DNA from 2 places in the Pseudomonas sp. LBUM1653 genome. Region 2 is predicted to be linked to the other one. Evidence: predicted binding sites of a transcription regulator. Region 2 holds the regulator's gene; the other holds the start of a gene.
The links. Region 2 encodes FliA, which starts transcription of late flagellar genes. Its sites were predicted from a motif close to CTAAAGTTTNNNNNNNNNNNGCCGNTAA; they were not measured.
Positions count from the first base shown of each region.

Region 1: ACA054_RS26900 (flagellar protein MotY) is a predicted target of FliA. The motif match lies at 2,360-2,387, and genes of this name have one in related genera.

Region 1 is NZ_CP166803.1:5,976,471-5,979,923, forward strand. It holds gene ACA054_RS26895 (argininosuccinate synthase) at 42-1,259, opposite strand; gene ACA054_RS26900 (flagellar protein MotY) at 1,389-2,294, opposite strand; gene pyrC (dihydroorotase) at 2,454-3,453, shown strand, end outside.
Region 2 is NZ_CP166803.1:1,825,639-1,829,091, forward strand. It holds gene fleN (flagellar synthesis regulator FleN) at 72-902, shown strand; gene fliA (RNA polymerase sigma factor FliA) at 899-1,639, shown strand; gene ACA054_RS08390 (chemotaxis response regulator CheY) at 1,806-2,177, shown strand; gene ACA054_RS08395 (protein phosphatase CheZ) at 2,197-2,985, shown strand; gene ACA054_RS08400 (chemotaxis protein CheA) at 3,041-3,453, shown strand, end outside.

The DNA of each region.
Region 1 (3,453 bases), 2.9 Mb from region 2:
CCGTCGATGACCGGGCCACACATTCCATTACATCAAAGGTCTCAGAAAAGCTTGCGACCTTTGTTCGCCGCGATGCGCATGCGCAAGGCGTTGAGCTTGATGAAGCCCGCTGCGTCGGCCTGGTTGTACGCGCCGCCATCTTCTTCGAAAGTGGCAATGTTGGCGTCGAACAGCGACTCGTCGGACTTACGACCGGTGACGATCACGTTGCCCTTGTACAGCTTCAGGCGAACAACGCCGTTCACGTGGGCCTGGGAGGCATCGATCATCTGTTGCAGCATCAGACGCTCAGGGCTCCACCAGTAACCGGTGTAGATCAGGCTGGCATACTTGGGCATCAGCTCGTCTTTGAGGTGAGCCACTTCGCGGTCCAGGGTGATCGATTCGATCGCACGGTGGGCGCGCAGCATGATGGTGCCGCCAGGGGTTTCGTAGCAGCCACGGGACTTCATGCCCACGTAACGGTTCTCGACGATATCCAGGCGGCCGATACCGTGTTCGCCACCGATGCGGTTCAGGGTCGCCAGCACTGTGGCCGGGGTCATTTCGACGCCGTCCAGCGCAACGATGTCGCCGTTGCGGTAGGTCAGTTCCAGGTATTGCGCTTTATCTGGAGCCTTCTCCGGGGAGACGGTCCATTTCCACATGTCTTCTTCGTGCTCGGTCCAGGTGTCTTCCAGCACGCCGCCTTCATAGGAGATGTGCAGCAGGTTGGCATCCATCGAGTACGGGGATTTTTTCTTGCCGTGACGCTCGATCGGGATCGCGTGCTTTTCGGCGTAATCCATCAGCTTCTCACGGGACAGCAGGTCCCATTCGCGCCACGGAGCGATCACTTTCACACCTGGTTTCAAGGCGTAGGCGCCCAGTTCGAAACGAACCTGGTCGTTACCCTTGCCGGTGGCGCCGTGAGAAATGGCGTCAGCGCCGGTTTCGTTGGCGATTTCGATCAGGCGTTTGGCGATCAACGGACGAGCGATGGAAGTACCCAGCAGGTACTCGCCTTCGTAAACGGTGTTGGCGCGGAACATCGGGAAAACGAAATCGCGCACGAACTCTTCGCGCAAGTCGTCGATGTAGATCTCTTTCACGCCCATGGCTTGAGCCTTGGCACGTGCAGGTTCGACCTCTTCGCCCTGACCCAGGTCAGCGGTGAAGGTCACCACTTCACAGTTATAAGTATCCTGCAGCCACTTGAGGATCACCGAAGTGTCCAGGCCGCCGGAATACGCCAGAACGACCTTGTTTACGTCCGCCATGCCATCACTCCACGGGGTTCTACGGAAAGCCGTCAAGTCTACCGCCCATGCAAGATAATTTACAGTGGCGCGACAGCTTATGACGACGAAGCGACAGATTATGTCGAGAGCGCGACGATGACCAAAGGGTCAGGAAGTTGCCGAAGTGCCGGGCTTCGTCGCTTGAGGGGCCACCTGCTCCGCGGGGGCTCCGCGCTCAAGGCGTATCGCTACCCGACGGTTTTTCGCGCGATTGACGTTGCTGGTATTGGGTGCCAGGGGATACCGCTCGCCATGGAAACGCAGGGTGATTTGCGATTCCTGGATGCCGTTGGCCTTGAAGAATTCCATCACCGCCAGCGCCCGTCGCCGCGACAGGTCACGGTTGGTCAGGCGATTGCCGCTGTTATCGGAGTGGCCATCCAGTTCGATGTGATTGACCGTCGGATCGGCTTTCATGTACTCCAGCATGACTTGCAGCCTGGCCTTGGCGGCCGCATCCAGATCAATACCGCCACCGGGGAAGCCGACCTGGGATTGCTTGACCTGATCGAAGTTCTGCGGCAGCAACTTGGCCACACAACCCTGATAGTCGGCAAATGCCTTGTTGAACCTGACCGGCAACAAACGCACCTCCGATACCCGGCCATCGCCCGAGGAGTGCCGGACCACGGGACTGCGTCCGTCCATCAGGCCGCTGATCAAGCGTCCGGCCTGGGCCTGCGAGCTGTTGAACAGGACATTGCCGCTGCCGATCCTCACCGTGCCCAGATTGATATCACCGCGCCCCGGTTGCCAAGGCGCGGCGGCGGCCAGCAAGGTGGCAGAACCGCCGCCCATCATTGCGTTGTAGGCATTCAAACGAAACGTCGCCTGTTCGCCAGCGCGCCGCACGAATTCGCCCGAGCCGAAATCGGTGATCGGCTGAGTCAGCCGGCACTCGAATTTGTCGCCTTCGACCGTCCACTCAATGCTCTCCAGGCGAGTCTGGAAAGTCAGCGCCATTGCGGGAAGGCTGGCAAACACACTGAGCAAGGCTAAATAACGCTGGCGCACGGGAGGCTCCACTGGCTTCTACGACAAAAAGACCGACACACAGATGTTTACGGCATACCTGTTGGATATCGGAAGCTTCCCGTAAAACTTGATAGCGAGTGCCTGCAAGAGTCTTTTCCGGTAGCATTCCCTTCAGTTTGACCCGCCTGGAATCCCCTCATGTCCGACCGCCTGACCCTGCTGCGTCCCGACGACTGGCATATTCATCTTCGCGATGGTGCCGTGTTGACCAATACCGTCGCGGATGTCGCGCGCACCTTTGGCCGCGCCATCATCATGCCCAACCTGGTACCACCGGTGCGCAATGCGGCTGAAGCCGATGGCTATCGCCAGCGGATTCTCGCTGCCCGCCCGGCCGGCAGCCAGTTCGAACCGCTGATGGTCCTGTACCTGACCGACCGCACCCAGCCTGAAGAAATTCGCGAGGCCAAGGCCAGCGGTTTCGTTCACGCCGCCAAGCTGTATCCGGCCGGCGCGACCACCAACTCGGACTCTGGCGTCACCAGCATCGATAAGATCTTCCCTGCACTCGAGGCCATGGCCGAAGTGGGGATGCCTTTGTTGATCCACGGTGAAGTCACCCGCGGCGATGTCGACGTGTTCGACCGCGAAAAAATCTTCATCGATGAGCACATGCGTCGTGTGGTCGAGCGTTTCCCGACCCTCAAGGTGGTGTTCGAACACATCACCACCGCTGACGCCGTGCAATTCGTCAACTCGGCTTCGGCCAACGTTGGCGCGACCATCACCGCGCATCACCTGCTGTACAACCGCAACCACATGCTGGTGGGCGGGATTCGGCCGCACTTCTACTGTTTGCCGATCCTCAAGCGCAATACGCACCAGGAAGCCCTGCTCGACGCCGCCACCAGCGGCAGCGAAAAGTTCTTCCTCGGCACCGACTCGGCACCCCACGCCCAGCACGCCAAGGAAGCCGCCTGCGGCTGCGCCGGTTGCTACACCGCTTATGCTGCGATCGAGATGTACGCCGAAGCCTTCGAGCAGCGCAACGCGCTGGACAAGCTCGAAGCCTTCGCCAGCCTAAACGGCCCGCGTTTCTATGGCCTGCCGGCCAACACCGATCGCATTACCCTGGTCCGCGAAGAATGGACCGCCCCGACCAGCCTGCCGTTTGGCGAGCTGACCGTTATCCCGCTGC
Region 2 (3,453 bases):
GCATTGTTCCGGTTGTGAACGCGCAGCCAGTTATGTGGCCCCGTCTATGCAGAACAAGGTAAAGAAATAACATGGGCAGCATGCATCCTGTACAGGTGATCGCGGTGACCGGCGGCAAAGGTGGCGTCGGCAAAACTAACGTGTCAGTGAACTTGTCCCTGGCTTTGGCTGAGCTTGGCCGGCGCGTCATGCTGCTGGACGCTGACCTGGGCCTGGCGAACGTCGACGTTCTGTTGGGGCTGACACCCAAACGTACCCTGGCCGACGTGATCGAAGGCCGCTGTGAGCTGCGCGACGTACTGTTGCAGGGCCCCGGTGGCATCCGCATTGTTCCGGCGGCGTCCGGCACCCAGAGCATGGTTCATTTGAGCCCGGCCCAGCACGCCGGCCTGATCCAGGCCTTCAGCGACATCGGCGACAATCTCGACGTGCTGGTGATCGACACCGCTGCGGGCATTGGTGAGTCGGTGGTCAGTTTCGTGCGCGCGGCCCAGGAGGTGTTGCTGGTGGTCTGCGACGAGCCGACTTCGATCACTGACGCCTATGCGTTGATCAAATTGCTCAACCGCGATTACGGCATGAACCGTTTCCGCGTGCTGGCCAACATGGCGCAGAGCCCGCAGGAAGGGCGCAACCTGTTCGCCAAGTTGACCAAGGTCACCGACCGCTTCCTCGACGTCGCCTTACAATATGTCGGTGCGGTGCCTTACGACGAAAGCGTGCGCAAGGCCGTGCAGAAGCAGCGCGCCGTCTACGAGGCCTTCCCGCGCTCCAAGTGCTCGCTGGCGTTCAAGGCGATCGCGCAGAAGGTCGATACCTGGCCGCTGCCCGCCAACCCGCGTGGGCACCTGGAATTTTTCGTCGAGCGCCTCGTGCAACAAACGGCAGGACCGGTGCTATGACAGCCAGCGGTTACAACCTCTACAAGGCATCGGCGCGTGACGCGCAGTACGAGCTGATCGAGCGTTACGCGCCGCTGGTTAAACGCATTGCCTATCACTTGCTGGCGCGTCTGCCGGCCAGTGTCCAGGTCGAAGACCTGATCCAGGCCGGGATGATCGGCCTGCTGGAAGTATCGACCAAATACGACGCCAGCAAAGGCGCGAGTTTCGAAACCTACGCGGGCATCCGCATCCGCGGCGCCATGCTCGATGAAGTGCGCAAGGGCGACTGGGCGCCTCGTTCGGTCCACCGCAATACGCGGATGGTCAGCGACGCCATTCGCTCGATTGAAGCGAAAACCGGCCGTGACGCTAAAGATCACGAAGTTGCGGCCGAACTCCAATTGAGTCTTGACGATTACTACGGGATTTTGAACGACACCCTGGGCAGCCGGCTATTCAGTTTCGACGACCTGTTGCAGGACGGCGAACACGAAGGGCTGCACGAGGATGGCGCCAGTGCTCATCTGGAACCGTCACGCGATCTGGAAGATGAACGCTTCCAGGCCGCGCTGGCGGACGCGATTGCCAATTTGCCGGAGCGTGAGCGTTTGGTGTTGGCGCTGTACTACGACGAAGAGTTGAATCTCAAGGAAATCGGCGAGGTCCTGGGGGTCAGCGAATCCCGGGTCAGCCAGTTACACAGCCAGTGCGCGGCCCGTTTGCGGGGGCGTCTGGGAGAGTGGCGAGCGCGCTGAAGGCAGTGTGGGGGCACTGCGACGCGGCTGGTGGGGTGATGAACCGCACCGGTCTCGATCCGTTGTACTCCAGACAGTCATCGAGTGTTTTGCCAGATTGATTGAAATGGCGCGTCCAGGTGCTGGGCGCGTTTTAGTCTGCTTGGAGGTCGAATTGGACAAGAACATGAAAATCCTCATCGTTGATGACTTCTCAACGATGCGGCGGATCATCAAAAACCTGTTGCGTGACCTTGGGTTCACCAACACGGTCGAGGCCGACGATGGCACTACCGCCATTCCGGTACTCAACAGCGGGAGCATCGACTTTCTGGTGACGGACTGGAACATGCCTGGCATGACCGGTATCGATCTGCTGCGCCACGTGCGCGCCGATGAAAAGCTCAAGCACCTGCCAGTGCTGATGGTGACTGCCGAAGCCAAGCGCGAGCAGATCATCGAAGCAGCCCAGGCCGGCGTAAACGGCTATGTGGTCAAACCCTTCACGGCCCAGGCGTTGAAAGAAAAAATCGAGAAGATTTTCGAACGCATCGGTTGAACTGCGCCACGGGGGAGCTATGGGGCATAACGAATCATCCCAGGGCGATTTTGAATCGACCCTGAAAAAACACGCCGTCGAATTGGTCGCGAGCCTTGAAAAGGGCAGGTTCGGCGATGCTGTGCAATTGATCCATGAGCTCAACCAGACCCGTGACCGTGGCCTGTACCAGGAAGTGGGCAAGCTCACCCGCGAGTTGCATAGCGCGATCGTCAATTTCCAGATTGACCCGCACATGCCGCAAGCCGAGGAAGTGTCACAGATCACCGACGCCACCGAACGCCTGGGGTATGTGGTCAAGCTGACTGAAGCCGCCGCCAACCGCACCATGGACCTGGTGGAAAACGCCACGCCGCTGGTCAACAGCCTGGCTGACGAAGCCCAGGGCTTGAGTACCGACTGGGGACGGTTCATGCGGCGCGAAGTCGGGGCTGAAGAGTTTCGTGAACTGGCCCGGCGCGTCGACGGTTTCCTTACGCGCAGCAGCGCAGACAACCGCGCCGTGTCGAGCAACCTTAACGACATTCTGCTCGCCCAGGATTACCAGGACCTTACCGGCCAGGTGATCAAGCGCGTGACCCAACTGGTCACCGAAGTAGAAAGCAACCTGCTCAAGCTCGTGCTGATGGCCAGTCAGGTGGACCGCTTTGCGGGCATCGAACATGACCGTGAGGCGATGCTTGCAGAAAAAGATCCACAAAAACATCTCTCCAAGGGTGAAGGTCCGCAGATTCATGCCGATAAAAGAGAAGACGTTATGTCCGGTCAGGACGATGTGGACGATTTGCTATCCAGCCTGGGTTTCTAGAAATTTGGAATTTTAGGTTTTTTGGGTTTTTAGACCTGTAGGAGCACCCCCCTTAATGAGCTTCGGCGCCGATGAAGAGATCCTTCAGGATTTCCTGGTTGAGGCCGGCGAGATTCTAGAGCAACTGTCCGAGCAACTGGTCGAGCTGGAAAGCCGTCCGGATGACGCGGACTTGCTCAATGCAATTTTTCGCGGTTTTCACACTGTAAAAGGGGGCGCCGGCTTCCTCCAGCTCAACGAGCTGGTGGAGTGCTGCCACATCGCCGAGAACGTGTTCGACATCCTGCGCAAGGGCGAACGTCGCGTCGACTCGGAATTGATGGACGTGGTCCTCGAAGCGCTGGATGCGGTGAACAGCATGTTCAGCGAAGTGCGCGAACGTAGTCCGATCACGGCTGCAACACCTGAGCTGCTGGCGGCACTGGCCCGTCTGGCCGAGCCGCAATCGGCTGACGAGGTGGCTACTGT